DNA from 4 places in the Rhodococcus sp. PSi06 genome. Region 1 is predicted to be linked to each of the others. Evidence: riboswitches for the same ligand, from Rfam matches in the RefSeq annotation. Region 1 holds a riboswitch; each other region holds the start of a gene.
The links. Region 1 has a riboswitch for S-adenosylmethionine ahead of ACFI9K_RS23060 (mandelate racemase/muconate lactonizing protein). Riboswitches for the same ligand answer to the same signal wherever they lie in the genome.

Region 1 (4,188 bases):
GCGGGAGTGTTCGCGGCCCTCGAGATCGCCCGTGCGCCTCGGGTCAAATTTCTTCAAATCGGTGAGGTGGATCTCGCTGCCGATCTGGGCGTCGACGGTTCCGCGGAGTCGCTGTCCTTCGTGCGAGCTCAGGTGGTCGCAGCCAGCGTGGCGGCAGGAATCGATCCGCCGCCGGCCGCGGTGTCGCGAAACTTTCGCGACGCCGATGCGTTCGAGGCCGATACTCGCAGTCTGGCCGGTCTCGGATTCGTCGGTCGTGCGTGTATTCATCCGGCTCAACTCGCCCCTGTGCGAACGGTGTTCGTGCCGTCGGAGGACGAGGTACGAGAAGCCGAGGAACTGTTGGCCGACTTGGCACGTGCCACCTCGGGTGTGGCGGTCGACAGCAAGGGGTTCCTGATCGACGAGGCTGTAGCCCGAACCGCTCGACGAGTGGTGGAGCGTGGTGCTGCGCGGGAGACGATCAGCAGCTGATGTCAGCCGAAGGCGATGCGAATCCTGACGTAGCCCTACAGGCGGTCTGGATGAAGTTGCGCGCCTAACCGCCGAACCATTGTTCTGACCTCCGCCAGCGCTCGATTTCAAGGACTGAGCGTCCGTTTGCCGATCGCGGCGCTCAGTGCGTCGAGCTCGGCCAGGACGTCGGTCGCCGCCCATATCTGGTTTCGCTTGCTCGTGGAAATCAACTCCAAGATGCCTGCCTCGGTCAGTCGACCAAGTGCGCGATACGCGCTGACATCGGTTGTTCCGGTGATCTCTGTCGCCATGTCTGCGTTGAGGATCGGCACCTCCAGCAGTCGGGCAAGCAGAGCTTCGTCAGCAGAATTGGCGCGAGGTTTTGCTACGTGTTTCCACGCACCCGGCAGCTCCGACAGAGCGTGCGCCGACTCCGCTGACGCTTCGCTTGCGTGCACAGCGGCCGACGCCAGATAGTGGACGAACTTGTCCGCCTGTCCACTGCGGTACCCCGTCAAGAAGGAGAAGTACCGAGTCGTGTCGGCGAGCATCGCCGAGGCCAACGGAACGGTGATTCGACGAGTCAGGCCGCGCCGGCGGAATACCGCGCTGATCAATGCACGTCCGATTCGGCCGTTGCCGTCGGTGAACGGGTGGATGGACTCGAACTGTGCGTGAGCGATCGCGGCCTGAGCGATGATCGGCATGTCCGTGCGGTTCGCGAACACCAGCAAGTCGTCCATCAGTTCGGGGACGAGATCCGGCGGCGGTGGAACGTACAGCGCATTTATGGGTGTGTAGTCGCTGCCACCGATCCAATTCTGCACATCACGCAGTGCGCCACTGTCTTTCGCAGTGTAGAAATCGGGAGCCATGAGAAGTCGGTGTGCGTCGAGGAAGGTGTCGAGCGACATCGGTCCACGGCCCGCAGCGTCGACCATCGTGCTCAGCGCGTGTATTGCAGCGAGTTGAGATTTGGCATCGGCGCTCGCCTTGCCCCCGGCCAGTGCGCGACCGAACGCATGCCAACCGGCGTCGACACTCTCGATTTTGGATGATGCCACGGATTCGCTTCGGAGCAGGAAATCTGCGAGCGGCGCGAGATGCTCGCCGAATCCCGCTTCGAGACGAGCCACCGCGATGATCGCAGCTTCCTGCGCCTGAGCGGTCTCGTTGGACGGCGAAAAGACAAGGTCTTTGATCTCAGGAGGGATCGACACCTCGATTCGATCGAGCGTGCGGTCTGCCTTCGAGCCTTGACGATGCCGAGGCTGCCAATCCTTGGTTGTTCGGGCGTGTGGCGGCCACGACATATCAACGCCTCCCTTGCAAAAATACAGCAACGACCATCTTAATGTACTTTGATGCACTTAAGTGTAGTTAAGTGCAGCGTTGTTTACGCGGGAAGCGGTGCGCTGCGGAGTCCGCATTCTGGTCGCCCTGTGTGAGCCGCATGCGATACGAAGCGCGACGCTCGCTGTGGCCCAATCGGCGCTGAGGGTGTGTTCGCCATTCACACCGAGGGTGGTGGGATGGTCGCGCGCGTGACGAATTCTCGAGTTTCTACGCTGTCGTGCGCAACGCCCACGCTCGCGCGAGTGCAAAGGTTGCCGCGAGTATGCACAGCACCGCCACGATCACGGCGACAAAGGTGGATGCCGTCGTGGAAAATCCGAGAATCCAGGCAATCCCCATGCCGGCGAGGGTGGCGAGGACACCGCCAATCGGAAGAAAGGCAGCCACAACCTTGGTCGTCCGAGATGGCAACGGATCGTGAGTTGCTCTGAGCAGCAATCGAACCGAGGCGACTCCGAGTACATAAGCGAAAACTGCGGTGCTTGCATAGATCGGGAGCAAGTAGTCGGGCGATACGCCCGAACTCGAACCGGAGAAGCTCGTGCCGACCAGAATCAGTACGGGCGTCATCCCCAGCGTCAATCCGACCAGACCGGCAACGACGACGAGCCCCACGCGCCGAGAAGGTTCGACGATGAATCGGTAGCCACACAGGTGCAGCGCCAGCCCTGCGAACATGCCGATCAAGGCGCCGGTCGACGCGGCGACGACGGGTCGTACCCACGGCCCCAACGTGGTGTCGGGTCCATAGAACGATTCGCCGGAGACGTACGCCGAGTACCCCAAAGTTCCCGTCACTGCGTGACCCAGCACCGCGATCACAATGCCGAGCAAAGCAAAACAACTTCCCTGTTTGATCACGCGTCAATGATGACGGATGTCCGATGTACGTCGAGAACCTCGGCCGGAGTGTTGCCCGGTCATCACAGGGTTTCATTCGGTCCCCACCGCGGCACCGCACCGATCGGCAAACAAGAGGCGCGTTCGTCGAAGTGCCCCGCTGACCCACAGGATTGTCGTAGGTGTACCCCTCGGCTATTGTCGAGGAAGGTTCAAGAGCGACAGCCGTAGGTACCTGGCCGGCTGTCCGGCAACCCCGTCTCCATCGACAGGGGTGCCCCAGGGGAAGAACCGGCGCATCCCGCAACCGCGGGTGCGCAAGTCGATGGAGGTTCGCACCTCCAGGACGAGGTGAACAATGTCTGCAGATGACGGACTCGAAATAGCACAAGCCAAATGGGAACCCATTCCGCCGGAGCGTCGTCGGGCCTGGTGCCAGACGCTGCTGAGCTATCCGCCGATATGGTTCGGGGTGTTCCCGATGCTGGAGACCCAGAGGCTGGTGCTCGCGGGTGGTTACGCGAACAGTGAGGCGTGGATCGACGTCGCGAAACGTGCTGAGGCAGTGGGCTTCACGCCGCGGACGTGGCTGATCTTTCGGCAGAGCCTCGAGCCGGCCTATTTGAAAGAACGGTTTCCCGCGCATCCCGAGAACATGCCCAAGCGGAGGGGAAACGGTGGTGTGGAGACCGTAGTGGTGGAACCCGAGGATTTCTCCGAGTGGCCATGGCTGTTCGAGGCGGGATATCGGGCGGGAGAGGCGACCCTGCACGCGTTGTCCCGCTGAGTGGGTCGGCTGCAGTGAGGCGTCTTGTCCCGGCTGCGGGCGCTCTAATAACTGACCGAAAGCCCCTTACCGCTCGATTAACCGAACGCGATACGAAGCCCGACGCTTGCTGTGGCTCCACCGGCGCTGAGGATGAAGTTGTGCCGTCCTTCGTCGCGGAACACCATCTGCATCGGCAGGAACCAGAACCGATTCTCGCCGGTGAAGCCGGTGCCGGGGATCTGAAGGCCTCGCTGATTGACGATGTGTTCGCCCTTCGCGTCGAGCACCTCGAGCGTTGCAGGGAAGTCCTTACCGATGTCGTCGGGCCCGGTCTGTAGCAACGCGACCAGCCGGCATTCGAGCATGCGGGTATCGCGCGGCACGGTGCAGGTATCCCATACACCGCCGAGGATGTCGAGCATGTCCTCGCTGACTCGTGCGTACTCCGCGAAGAACAATCCCGTGATGATCATCGGCGTCGGCTACCTCTCTTCGATGGACACTGGCTTCGCGGTGGAGTGTCGACAACCCTAAGCGGCCAGGGATCCGTGCGCTGACGCCGCGCCACGTCGATGCAGAACCATCGTGAGTGCAATAGCTACCACGATGCCGATCAACGGCGGGATTCCGATGTCAAGTTCTCCGGACAACCACGCGAGGGAGGCCGCGAAAGCGTAGACCGCGAGATGCCGCCAGTGAACGAGCGGGGGAGTGTGCCCCTCGGGAATGCCCTGCCGCCAGCGGCACAGGAAGTCTCCGATGAGAAC
Region 2 (4,188 bases), on a different contig from region 1:
CATGGCCTCGGAGAGCAGAACGTAGGTCGCCGCGTCGAATCGATTGACCAGCTTCGCGGCCTGATGTTCGAGATAGCTCTGCGCCGAGTAGCGGCCGCCGGACCATGGATCTTCGTCGTTCTGCGGTGAGTTACCGAACCGAATGTCGAGTTCGCTCTCGGTGCGATACGTCAGATGCGCAATGCGTCGCGCGATACCGAGTCCGGCCGTCGGAGACGTTCCGGAGCCGTGGTAGTTGCCACCCAGCCACCCCGGATCCGCTTTGATCGCGGCGATCTGCGTTGTCTGCGTGCCGATCTGGTCGGCCGTTGCCCGCGCACCGACTGCCAGAACCAGTGCCGCTGCCACGCGATCGGGACGACTGACGATCCATTCGAGGGTCCGCATCCCGCCCATCGAGCCACCGACCACGGCGGCGAAGCGGTCGATGCCGAGGGCGTCGGCGACAGCTGCCTCCGCCGCGACCTGGTCGCGGATCGAGATGTCGGGGAACGTCGATCCATACGGTGTGCCGTCGGGCGAGATGCTGCTCGGCCCGGTGGTGCCGCCGCATCCACCGAGCACGTTGGTCGCAACCACGCACCACTCGTCGGTGTCGATGGGACACCCGGGTCCGACCATTCCGTTCCACCAACCGGGCAGCGCATGATCCGCGTCCGGCGGGCCGGACACGTGCGAGTCTCCGGTCAGGGCATGTTCGACGAGCACGACATTGCTGCGGTCGGTGGCGAGCTCCCCCCACCGCTGCACGGCGACGGTCACCTGGGGGATGTGAGCACCGTTCTCGAGGTCGAGACCGCCGATGTCGATGGTGCCCAGCCGCCCGTCCGGAGACGGAAGAACCGCCTCCGGACGAACGCCTGTGTCGCAGCTGTTGCTCAAGATGCCGCCGCGCTGAAGCCGGCTTCGAGATCGGCGATGATGTCGTCGATTCCTTCGATTCCCACGGCCAGACGAACCAGACCCGGCGTCACACCCGATGCCGACTGCTCCTCGGGAGTCAGCTGGGAATGGGTGGTGGATGCGGGGTGGATGACGAGTGAGCGCACATCACCGATGTTAGCGACGTGGCTGTGCAGTGTGAGCGCGTTGACGAACTTCTTGCCCGCGTCCACGCCACCCTTCAGCTCGAACGCGACGATTGCGCCCTGTCCCTTGGGTAGCAATTCCTGGCCTCGCTGGTACCACGGCGACGACTCGAGTCCGGCGTAGTTGATGGAGACGACGTCGTCGCGGCCGGCCAGGAACTCCGCCACCTTCTGTGCGTTGGCCACGTGCCGCTCGATGCGCAGGCTCAACGTCTCGATTCCTTGGCTGATGAGGAAGGCGTTGAACGGAGAGACAGCTGCGCCGATGTCGCGCAGCAGCTGTACGCGTGCCTTGAGCGCGAATGCGGGAGCGCCGAGATCGGCGAACACCACACCGTGGTAACTCGGGTCGGCGGTCGTGAAGTTGGGGTGACGGCCCTGAGTCCAGTCGAAGGTGCCACCGTCGACGATCACGCCGGCGATCGCCGTGCCGTGTCCACCCAGGTACTTGGTCGCCGAGTGCACGACGATGTCTGCCCCGTGCTTCAACGGCTGCAGCAGGTACGGCGTCGCCACCGTGTTGTCCACGATCAACGGGATGCCGTTCTCGTGGGCTACCGCGGAGATTCCCGGGATATCGAGAATGTCGTTCTTCGGGTTGGAGATCGATTCGCCGTAGAACGCCTTGGTCGACGGCGTGATCGCGGCCCGCCACTGCTCGAGATCATCGGGATCGTCGACGAACGAGACGGTGATCCCCAGCTTGGGGAGGGTGTAGTGGAAGAGGTTGTAGGTGCCGCCGTACAGACGCGGGCTCGAGACGATGTGGTCGCCCGCCTCCGCAAGGTTGAGAATGGCAAAGGTCTCGGCTGCCTGACCCGACGCGACCAACAATGCTGCGACGCCACCTTCGAGAGCGGCGATGCGCTGCTCCACAACGTCCTGGGTGGGGTTGATGATGCGGGTGTAGATGTTGCCCGGCTCGGCGAGTCCGAACAATGCGGCCGCGTGATCGGTGTTGTCGAACGTGTACGAGGTGGTCTGGTAGATCGGCAGTGCGCGCGCGTTGGTTGCGCCGTCCGGCGTCTGACCCGAGTGGATCTGCTTGGTCTCGAAACTCCAATTGGCAGAGGGATCGGTGAACGGATCCTCGGTCGGTGCTCCGGTGGCGTCGACGATGTCGGGGTTCGAATCTGTCATGGCTGCTGATACTCCGTTTTCTGAAACGAGTTCGTCCGAAACAAGTCGGTACGAGAGAAATCGAATGTCGAATGATGCTCGAGGGGTCGAGCGCTACGGGGCGTATCGGTACAGCAACACATGAGAAAACCTCCTGACAGGCCTCGGCCCCTGGAGGCCGAAGATTCAGTGGGTCCGCTTCTTGCGGACCCGCGCTTGTCGATTCGGCACTTGCATGCAGGATCGGCCCGGTCGTTCACCCGGGGCACCCCACCGCGGCTGGAGGGTTGCCGGCCAGCAAGCCGGGGCTCGATGCTGGCACTCATGACCTGGCGGAAATCTTAGCGGGTACGGACGCGCCACAGGAACAAGGGCTTGGCCCGGCGGCCGAGAAGGGCCCCGGCAGTTGCTCGGGTGAGGACAATCACCGCTCTTCGGCTCGAAAACTGGAGGGTAGAGGGAAGACAATGGTCGAGTCGGCTGTTCCCCTACTGGGATGCGCTGTGCTGAATCGATTCTGTACGCCGCCGATCTCGCCGTTCACGTTCCCGATCGAAACGAAGGTAGTACCGCTGTGACTGTCACCGATTCCGCTCTTTCCCGAGTCAGCGCTGTGCGCGGCAAGGTGTCGAGTGGCCTGAGTGTCAGTCATCGACCGCACTCGACCCGCCGCAAGCTCGCGATGTTGGCTCTGTCCATCGGCGGCTTCGGCATCGGCACGACGGAATTCGCGTCGATGGGCTTGCTGCCGGACATCGCCACCACGATGGGGATTTCCGAGCCTTCTGCGGGCCACATGATCTCCGCCTATGCGCTCGGGGTCGTGGTCGGCGCTCCCACCATCGCTGCCCTGGCTGCCCGAGTTCCCCGGCGGATGTTGTTGCTGGTGCTGATGGTGGCCTTCACCCTGGGCAACCTCGGCACGGTGTTCGCACCCAGTTTCAACGAGCTCGTCGCCTCACGATTCGTCGCCGGCCTGCCGCACGGTGCGTACTTCGGAGTGGCCGCACTGGTGGCCGCACACCTCGCCGAACCAGGAAAACGCGCCAAAGCCGTCGCGATGGTGATGATGGGTCTCTCGGTCGCCAACGTCGTCGGCGTACCGGTGGCAACCTGGATCGGACAGGCTCTGGGGTGGCGCAGTGCGTTCGCTCTCGTGGCGGTCATCGGTGCCCTCACCGTCGCGGCGCTGGCTGTGTGGATGCCCCGGCTCGACGCCATGCCGACCACCAGCCCCATCACCGAGCTCGGTGCACTGCGCCGAAGCCAGGTGTGGATGACCCTGTTCGTCGGAATCGTCGGATTCGGTGGAATGTTCGCGGTGTACACCTACATCGCGTCGACGCTGACCGATGTCGCCGGCCTCGCTCGCGCACTCGTTCCGCTCGCCCTGATGATCTACGGGCTCGGCATGGTCGCCGGCAACTATGTCGGTGGTTGGCTGGCCGACCGCTTCCAGCTCAGGGGCACCTTCGTCGGTCTGGCCGCAACTGCCGTGTTCTTGGCGTTGTTCGTCGCAGCGGCACACAATCCGATCACGGCTCTGCTCCTGGTTTTCCTGATCGGCGCGGCCGGCTCTTCGGTGGTGCCCGGCCTGCAGACACGGTTGATGGACGTGGCCGAGGACGCCCAGACGCTGGCGGCTTCACTCAACCACGCCGCATTCAACCTGGCCAACGCCATCGGCGCGGCAGTCGGTGGTGCCGTGATCGCCGCAGGCTTCGGCTACACGGCACCCGCCGCTGTCGGCTCGGGCCTGGCGGTGGCCGGTCTCGGTGTACTGGCCACCGCCATGTGGATGGACAAGCGCGCCGCCGCACAGTAGGCGGCCCGGTCCGGTCAGCTGGTGATCGTCGATGCCGTTCCGTCGAGTGCTTCGGTCAGCGCAGGCGTGAGCTTGTCGATGACGTACGGCAGGCTGAGCACGCTGGTGAAATAGATCGCACCGGCGGTCACCCCGTCGGTGAACACCAGATTGCCG
Region 3 (4,188 bases), on a different contig from region 1:
ATGGCTCGAGCGTAGTAATTCCGACGTCGATCGCGCCCTTATCGCCGTGGGCGAGGAGTTGGCACTGATCGGGCTCGACGGGATAGAGCAGGATTTCTCGGTTGCAACCTGGCTCTGCATGGATGTGTTGGACCGGTTTGCCTCCGCGGGCGACGCAGTCGGCTACTGGGTCGAGTACATGCGGGGCGGTGAGTCGAATACAACTGAGCAAGACGATTCAGAATCGATCGACAATGACGACGCCGCACTTGCTGTTGCCGTCTGACATCCCGGATTCCCCTGCCGGGCAGCGTGCCTCGACTCTGTGCCAATTGCTGGCAAGCCAGCATTTCGCCCGGGCAGGGTAGTCCTCACAGCGAGCTTTCGGATTCCAGGACGGCTTCGGCAGCAGCCGCAATGGCGTCGCCGATGCGGTCTCGATTTCGATCGATGAACAGTTGATCTCGCGAATACAGTGCACCGTGCTCGTGGTTCGGTCCGTCTTCGACTGCGCGCCTCATCACCTCGAGTCTGGCGATGACGATGTCAGAGAGTTCGTCGGCCCGAGGGGTGGGATACGTCGTGAAAATCCGGCGCAGCCTGTCCCACCGGTCGGTGTCTGGCTCCCACCCTCCGTCGGAAAAGTTGTCGTTACTGCAAAGCGGCGCGAATCTGTAGGCGAAATAGGCCATGTCGTCGATGCGTCGTCCCGGTCCGGCTTCGTCGAAATCGATCAACGCGACAGCCACGGAACCGTCGAAGACGAAGTTGTACGGAGCTGCATCCCAGTGACAGATCACCTCGGGTTCGACGCCTTCGGGAAGGTGTCGAGCATGGCCGTCCGGCAACTGCAGACCGATGGTCGAGTCGTGCAATTTTCGTATGATGCGGGCAGCACTCTCCAGGGCATCGACACTACGAATGGCCGCGGGCATCGGGTAGTTGCCGGCAATTCCATGCCGGTAGGTGAGTACTTCCCGACCCTGAGCATCCATCCCCAAGAAACGCGGAGCGTGGGAAAAACCCCTGTGCTCCAACTCTTTCAGAAGGCAGTGCACGGCAGGCGAATGGTCTCCCGCCGTTCGACGCACCGTCTCGGCTACCCGGTGAACGGCAGTCCTGTTGCCCCCGTGCAAGGGAATTTCCGCGTCGTCCCGCATACTTCTACACTCTCACGTCGATGCAGAAGCGCACCGGAAATCAGCGTCGATCTCCACCCCGGTTGGCAACTGCGCCGAGCCTCTCGTAGTATCGGTAACCGTAGGACCATCCAGAGCGACCGAGAGACCTGGCTCTATGACGTCGCAGCAACCCCCCGACTCGTCGGGTGAGGGTGCTACCGCCGGGACCGATGGAGGAATGCACGTGAATACCCGAGTCGCCTCAGGTTTCGTCGACGGATGCCGTCGGCTGCATGTCGATCTGTGCCGTCTGAACGGTTCGACCTGTCTCAGCTGACATTTCAGCACCGTACATTTCGACACCACCTCATCATCTGCACCAACTCCTTCCTGGGCACACGTGGCTCGGACGCGGGAGTTCTCGTGCGATCGACAAGATACCGGAGACACCCACGTGTCCACTCGCCCTGCACTTTTGGTGGCCGGAGTTCTCGCCGCCACCGCCACACTGCTTGCCGGATGCGCCGGCAGCGCTACCACCTCGGCTGCCGATGCCGGACCCCCGCAGTCCGGCGGCACGCTGCGTTACGGCCTGTCCGGCGCTCCCACCTGCTCCGACCCGGCCCAGTCCGGCACCAACCAGACGATCTATGTCACCCGGCAAGTGGTCGACTCTCTCACCGACCAGAATCCGGAGACAGGAGAGATCGAACCGTGGTTGGCCGAAAGCTGGGAAGTCGGTCCCGAGGCACGGTCTTTCACGTTCCAGCTGAAGGACGGTGTGACGTTCAGTGACGGCACGCCGCTCGACGCCGCCGCCGTAAAAGAGAATTTCGACGCCATCACCGGCACTCTCGGTGCGGCCAAAGCGCCTCTGGCTGCCAGTTACCTGACCGGATATCAGGGTGCAACCGTCATCGATCCGCTGACGGTCCGCATAGACTTCGCGGCACCCAATGCACAGTTCCTGCAGGCGAGTTCGACGCCTCAGCTCGGAATTCAATCCAGCGCGACGTCGGCGCAGTCGGCAGAGTCACGGTGCTTGGGTACCAACATCGGATCGGGACCGTTCACCTACGCGGACTATCAGCAGGATCGCTCCGTCACGCTGGCCAAGCGATCCGGATATGCCTGGGGCTCTGCGGCGTTCGGTCACACAGGCGAGGCCTACCTGGACCGTGTCGAGTTCACCATCGTGCCGGAGTCGGGTGTACGTACCGGCAGCCTCTCCTCCGATCAGCTCGACGCCGTCAGCGACGCACTACCGCAGGATGCGCCGCAGATCGAGGCGACCGGTGGCCGGATCCTGACGGCCCCCAACCCGGGCGTTCCGTTCGGCATTCAGCCCAACGTCACCCGCGGTGCGCTTCGGGACCCCGCCGTCCGCACAGCCCTGGTACCGGCGATCAACCGTCAGGAACTCGTCGACACCGTCCTGGGACCGGACTTCCGGACGGCGACAAGCACGTTGGCCAGCGCCACTCCGGGCTTCGTCGAACTCGCCGATGTCACCTACGACCCCGAGAAGTCGACATCGCTGCTCGACGATGCGGGGTGGACTCCCGGTGCAGATGGGATCCGCGAAAAGGATGGCGAGAAGCTGAGTTTCAAGGTCATGTACTCGGCCGTGTTCGCCGGCAATCAGGCAATTCTGGAGCTGACCCAGCAGCAGTTGCGTGCGGTGGGCGTCGACCTACAGCTCGAGCTGGTCTCCAATTCGGAGGCGACGGCACGGCAGGGCACGAAGGACTACGACGCGACGTACTACAACAGCACCCGCGCCGACGGCGACATTCTGCGTACCTCGTTTGCGGTGGACGGACGAAACCTGAACGCGCGCGGCCCGATCCCTGATCTGGATGCATCGTTGACCGATCAGCTCGGGGCCACGGACGTGCCGGCGCGCAACGGAATTCTCGCTACGGCGCAGCAGCAGGTGCTGGACAACGGCTTGTGGATTCCCACAATCGAGCTTTCGCAGGCGGTCGGCGCGGCGTCGAAAGTGCAGGATCTGAATTTCGAGGCCTCGGCGCGGCTGCAGTTCTTCGATACCTGGCTGAGCGCATGACCCGCTACATCGGACAGCGGGTACTGCAAGCAGCGGCCGTGCTGTGGGCGGCGTTCACCATCTCGTTCATCGTGCTGTTCCTGCTGCCGTCGGACCCGGTCAGTCTTGCCGTGGATTCGGCCGGCTCGGGTACCCCGGCCGACGCTGCAGCCATCGCTGAGCTGCAGGCTCGTTACGGTCTCGATCAGCCGGTGCTGGTGCAGTACTGGCACTCGCTGGTCGGTGCCGTGCAGGGTGATTTCGGATTGTCCATCGCCACCGGTCAGCCGGTGACTACGGCCATCCTCGACGCGGTGCCCAGCACACTCGGCCTGGCGGGGACGGCCCTGGTGCTGGCCGTCGTATTCGGATCCGCGGTGGCGTACGCAGCCACGTACACCCAGATCCCATGGCTGAAGAATTTGCTGTTCGCGCTTCCCCCGCTGGGAGTGGCTGTGCCGACCTTCTGGGTAGGACTACTGCTGCTGCAACTGTTCTCGTTCCGACTGCGCTGGTTCCCGGCGTTCGGTGACGCCGGCGCGGCATCGTTGGTGCTGCCTGCTGTGACACTGGCACTGCCGACCGGTGCCGTCATCGCTCAGGTGCTCGCCACCAGTATGGCCACCACATGGAAACAACCGTTCGTCGATGTCGCTCGCGCCAAGGGTGCCTCGCGGCTACGGGTGCAGACTCGGCACGTCCTACGGCTGTCGTCCATCCCTGCTTTCACGATCGCGGGTGTGTTGGTGGGGACGCTGCTCGCCGGATCGGTCGTCGTCGAGACAGTGTTCTCGCGCTCCGGAGTGGGGCGGCTGACTCAGACGTCGGTGCTGGCGCAGGACATTCCGGTGGTGCAGGGCATTGTCGTTCTGACCTCGCTGGTCTTCGTCCTGGTCAATCTCGCGGTCGACCTGCTCTATCCGCTGATCGATCCACGCATCGTGCGCGAATACCGGCCGATGCAGGCCAGTGCAGAACCGGAGAAAGCTCATGTCTGACATACTGATTCGTGAACCGGCGGTCCATTCGGACACTCCCGCA
Region 4 (4,188 bases), on a different contig from region 1:
TGACGAGTTCACCGACCTCACCGACCTGGACCGGAGTGCCCGACGCGTCGACCACCGCCAGGTCCCAGCCATCGAGGGGCAGACCGATGCGGACCGGACCCGTCCCGTCCATGATCGCCGCGCATGCCACGACCGTCGCTTCGGTGGGGCCGTAGGTGTTCCACACCTCGCGTCCCTCGACGGCGAGCCGCTCGGCGAGCTCCGGGGGGCATGCTTCGCCGCCGAAGATGAGCAGTCGTACCGCTTCGAGTGCGACCGCCGGCCACAGCGACGCCAGGGTCGGCACCGTCGAGACGACACTGATGTCGCGGGAGACCAGCCAGGGACCGAGGTCGAAGCCGGACCGCACCAGCGAACGCGGTGCCGGCACCAGGCAAGCGCCGTGCCGCCACGCCAACCACATCTCCTCGCACGACGCGTCGAACGCCACCGACAGGCCGGCGAGCACTCGGTCGCCCGGGCCCAACGGATCCTTCTGCAAGAACATGCGCGCCTCGGCGTCCACGAACGCAGCCGCGTTGCGATGACTGACCGCGACGCCCTTGGGAGTGCCCGTCGAACCCGAGGTGAAAATGACCCAGGCGTCGTCCTCGGGAGTGGGCGGTCGCCCGGCATCCTGGGGGACATCCTGCTTGGGGGCGGTACCGGCGGCGATACCGCCTGCGGTGACGATGGCCGTCACCTTCGCCTCGCCGAAGACCAGCTCGGCTCGCTCCTCGGGATCGTCCGCGTCGACCGGTACGTACGCGGCACCGGCCGCGAGGATCGACAGAATGGCGACGTAGAGGGAGAAGGAACCGGACGGCATGCGGATGCCGACGCGATCGCCGCGCCGGACGCCGGCATCGGCGAGCCACTGGGCGCCCTCGGCGATGTCGTCCAACAATTCGGAATAGCTGACCGACACGGCACCGTCGTCGATGGCGGGGGCGTCGGGAAAACGATGGGCCGTATCGCGGAGAACGTCGATGAGCGTCCGGGCGGGCGGAGCGAGAGACGAGCGAAGAAACACCGCCGGTGCAGGCGCGGTGTCCGCGCTCGAACCCGGCAGATCGTTCTCTTGATGCACAGACAACCGGGCGTCCTTCTCATTCGTTTGCAAGCAACTCTGCGGTGGCAAGTGACTCTGTGGTGCTGGTGAGCAGCAGCGTCGTTGGTTATCTCACGTTCTGTTGGCCAGCAGGTGAACGAGCGCGTGTTCCCACCGCGGAAATCCTACTGCGGCTCGTGGCCGAGTCCCGGCTTGACAAAACTGCAGCGAGTTTGTCATTGTCTTTTCCACGGTCACGAGTACCAGCATCGAGCCCCGGCTTGCTGGTCGGCAACCCTCCTTCGCGGCGGGGTGCTCCGGGTGACGACCAGGCTGCAGCCGGAAATCCGGTGCGGCAAGCGCGGACTCGTTCAACACAATCTTCGGTTGCGGGTCCCTCGAACGTGAGGGCTTGATCTGTCATGACATCTGTACTCTCCCGTCCCTGCACTCCTTTTGCCCCTGTTTCGGGCACGGATCTGCAGGTTCCCCTGGTGCAGGGCGGCACCGCCGCGTACGCGAACTTCGACTACGCGGCGAGCGCGCCGGCACTGTCCGCGGTGACCGATCGAATAGCGGAATTGCTGCCGTTCTACTCGAGTGTGCATCGAGGGGCCGGCTACGCATCCCGCGTCTCGACGGCAGCTTACGAGAAAGCTCGGGTGACCGTCGCCGATTTCGTTGGTGCGCAACTGGATTCGGTGGTGGTGTTCACCCGCAACACCACCGACTCGCTGAACCTGCTGGCTGCGTGTGTGCCGGGCGAGACAGTGGTACTCGATATCGAGCACCATGCGAATCTGCTGCCGTGGCGCGATCGCCGGGTGGTGGTGGCCGCGTCCACACTGGCCGAGACCATCGACCGCCTGGATGCCGAGCTGGCCGCGAAACCCGCTGCACTGCTGGCGATCACGGGTGCATCCAATGTCACCGGTGAAGTCCTCCCGATCGAGCAGCTCGCCGCGCTGGCGCATCGGCACGGCGCGCGGATCGTGGTGGACGGTGCTCAGTTGGTTCCGCATCGCCGTATCGACATCGCCGCCCTCGACGTGGACTACCTCGCCTTCTCCGGACACAAGTTGTACGCACCGTTCGGAGCGGGAGTGCTTGTGGGAAAACGTGATTGGCTCGACGTCGGCACGCCGCACCTGGCCGGCGGCGGAGCGGTGCGCAGGGTGAGCATCGAGCACACCGACTGGGCCCCGGCCCCGCAGCGGCACGAGGCAGGCACCCCCAACGTGCTGGGAGTCGCCGCTCTGGCCGCGGCCTGCGAAGCCATCGCGGGATTCGACGACGCCGAGCTGCAGGCTCACGAACACGAATTGTCGTCCCGGTTGCGGACCGGCCTGGCGGCACTGGACGGCGTCGAATTACTTCAGGTGTGGGCCGACGCACCCGACACCGTCGGCATCGTCACCTTCACCGTGGCCGGACGCGACCCCGGCGAGGTGGCTGCGTACCTGTCCGCCGAGCACGGAATCGGCGTTCGAGACGGAAAATTCTGTGCGCATCCGCTGCTGAGCCGGCTCGGGCACGCGGACGGCGCGGTACGAGCCAGCATCGGCCTCGGCAGCTCCGCCGCCGATGTCGACCGACTCGTCGACGCCCTGGCCGCCCTGGTCGCGTCGGGCCCGAACTGGCATTACGAAGAGGACGCCGGCTGGTGGAATCCCGTGCCGGATCCTCGGCCATTCCCGGGCCTGGTCGACGGGGCGGCCGGGGTGGGTGGGCCCCGCGCGGCCGGGGTTGGATCCCCGTGCACCCCCTCGGACGGTTAGCATGGCTTCATGACCATGAGTGTCGTGTGGCAGGGCAACCGTCACTGGTGCAACAGATATGTGGATCTGTGCCGCACGGCGTCCGGGTCGTGTTCGATTTCGGCTCCGCTCCGACCGAATGCGTTCTCCGACTTCTAGAACCAGGACACCACTCATGTCGCACAATCACACCCGCATCGCCGTCGAATTCGATTCGATCTGGTCCGAACTGACCGTGGCACCGGACGCGGACGTTGTCCGAATTCAGGCTTCCGACCTGCGGGAAGCGCAGCAACAACGCGCAAGGCTGCGCGCCGAAGCCGTCGAACGCGGCGAATCCGCCGAAGGTACCGCGGTGTTCCTCGACCTCGAGATCCATATCGCGGCCGACGCTCGCACAGCTCGTCGCGAGTTCGCCGGTCTCGACGCGCCGACCAGCCCGTCGTCCATCCGCTACGTCGGCACTCCGTCGGGGTTGGCCAGTCTGATTTCCGACGTCACCGCGGCCGACGTGGCCGACGGGGTCACGTTGCAGGTCCACGGCGATGTGGATCGGCAGTCGACGTTCCTGGGCTCCGAGGTACTCCCGCTGCTGGGATCGCGCGGCACCCGCTTCGATATCGACATCGTCGACGAGGTCCTCGGCGAATCGAACATCGTGCCGACGCTCGCGTCCTGAGTCCTCGCGGTACCGGCACGTCGGTCAGGTGACGTCGATCGCCAGGCCCGCGGTGATCCGCAACAACTCGCTGTACGTCGACCGAAAAATCGTGTCGATGTGGCCCGCCGCGGCCCACAACTCGGCGTACCCGGCCAGATCCTGATCCACGAAGGTATCGAGGTTCGTGGGGTGGCCGACCGGTGCGATACCACCGATCGGCTGCCCGGTCGCATGCTTGGCTGTGTCGAGATCGGCCCGGGCCAACCTGCCACCGAGACGCTCACCCGTGTGCTCGAGATGAACATTGTGCGCTCCCGACACCAGCAACAGCACCGGCTCGTCGTCGAGCAGAAACACCATCGACTTCACGATCGCACCCACATTCACGCCCAGTGCCGCAGCAGCATCGGCGGCGGTGTGGGTGCCCTCCGGACTGGTCACCACCACCCCGTGATGACCACGAGAAATCAGGGTGTCGGCAACATGGGCTGCATTCGCATGAAGTAGCCGGGACATGCCCCGACTTTATTGCCCCGCGACCGTTTACGCAGATATGTCGAGATCACCGAACAGTCTCAATCGCGCCATGCCGCCGTCGGGGAAGATGTCCATCCGCACCTCCGAGACCGGAGTCTCGTGGTCGAGGACGAAGCGATGACGGGTATCGGGCTGTAGCGCCGTTCGCGGCAGCAGTTCGATCCACTCACCGTCGCCGAGTCGCCCGCGCAACGACGCGGCAC

Region 2: it holds a riboswitch for S-adenosylmethionine, as region 1 does, so the genes downstream of both, ACFI9K_RS05310 (bifunctional o-acetylhomoserine/o-acetylserine sulfhydrylase) here and ACFI9K_RS23060 (mandelate racemase/muconate lactonizing protein) in region 1, are expected to answer to the same signal.
Region 3: it holds a riboswitch for S-adenosylmethionine, as region 1 does, so the genes downstream of both, ACFI9K_RS18950 (ABC transporter substrate-binding protein) here and ACFI9K_RS23060 (mandelate racemase/muconate lactonizing protein) in region 1, are expected to answer to the same signal.
Region 4: it holds a riboswitch for S-adenosylmethionine, as region 1 does, so the genes downstream of both, ACFI9K_RS07470 (aminotransferase class V-fold PLP-dependent enzyme) here and ACFI9K_RS23060 (mandelate racemase/muconate lactonizing protein) in region 1, are expected to answer to the same signal.

Annotation. Positions count from the first base shown of each region.
Region 1 is NZ_JBHNYO010000021.1:22,192-26,379, forward strand. It holds gene ACFI9K_RS23045 (HpcH/HpaI aldolase/citrate lyase family protein) at 1-474, shown strand, start outside; gene ACFI9K_RS23050 (Fic family protein) at 582-1,769, opposite strand; gene ACFI9K_RS23055 (hypothetical protein) at 2,020-2,673, opposite strand; SAM riboswitch class IV at 2,863-2,982, shown strand; gene ACFI9K_RS23060 (mandelate racemase/muconate lactonizing protein) at 3,011-3,439, shown strand; gene ACFI9K_RS23065 (DUF6941 family protein) at 3,517-3,894, opposite strand; gene codB (cytosine permease) at 3,952-4,188, opposite strand, start outside.
Region 2 is NZ_JBHNYO010000003.1:125,423-129,610, forward strand. It holds gene metX (homoserine O-acetyltransferase MetX) at 1-882, opposite strand, end outside; gene ACFI9K_RS05310 (bifunctional o-acetylhomoserine/o-acetylserine sulfhydrylase) at 879-2,228, opposite strand; SAM riboswitch class IV at 2,415-2,537, opposite strand; gene ACFI9K_RS05315 (MFS transporter) at 2,890-4,032, shown strand; gene ACFI9K_RS05320 (ABC transporter substrate-binding protein) at 4,047-4,188, opposite strand, start outside.
Region 3 is NZ_JBHNYO010000014.1:172,423-176,610, reverse strand. It holds gene ACFI9K_RS18960 (hypothetical protein) at 1-265, shown strand, start outside; gene ACFI9K_RS18955 (phosphotransferase) at 351-974, opposite strand; SAM riboswitch class I at 1,243-1,337, shown strand; gene ACFI9K_RS18950 (ABC transporter substrate-binding protein) at 1,555-3,168, shown strand; gene ACFI9K_RS18945 (ABC transporter permease) at 3,165-4,145, shown strand; gene ACFI9K_RS18940 (ABC transporter permease) at 4,138-4,188, shown strand, end outside.
Region 4 is NZ_JBHNYO010000004.1:189,476-193,663, forward strand. It holds gene ACFI9K_RS07465 (Pls/PosA family non-ribosomal peptide synthetase) at 1-1,069, opposite strand, end outside; SAM riboswitch class IV at 1,283-1,398, shown strand; gene ACFI9K_RS07470 (aminotransferase class V-fold PLP-dependent enzyme) at 1,453-2,808, shown strand; gene ACFI9K_RS07475 (hypothetical protein) at 2,963-3,466, shown strand; gene ACFI9K_RS07480 (YbaK/EbsC family protein) at 3,491-3,964, opposite strand; gene alc (allantoicase) at 3,992-4,188, opposite strand, start outside.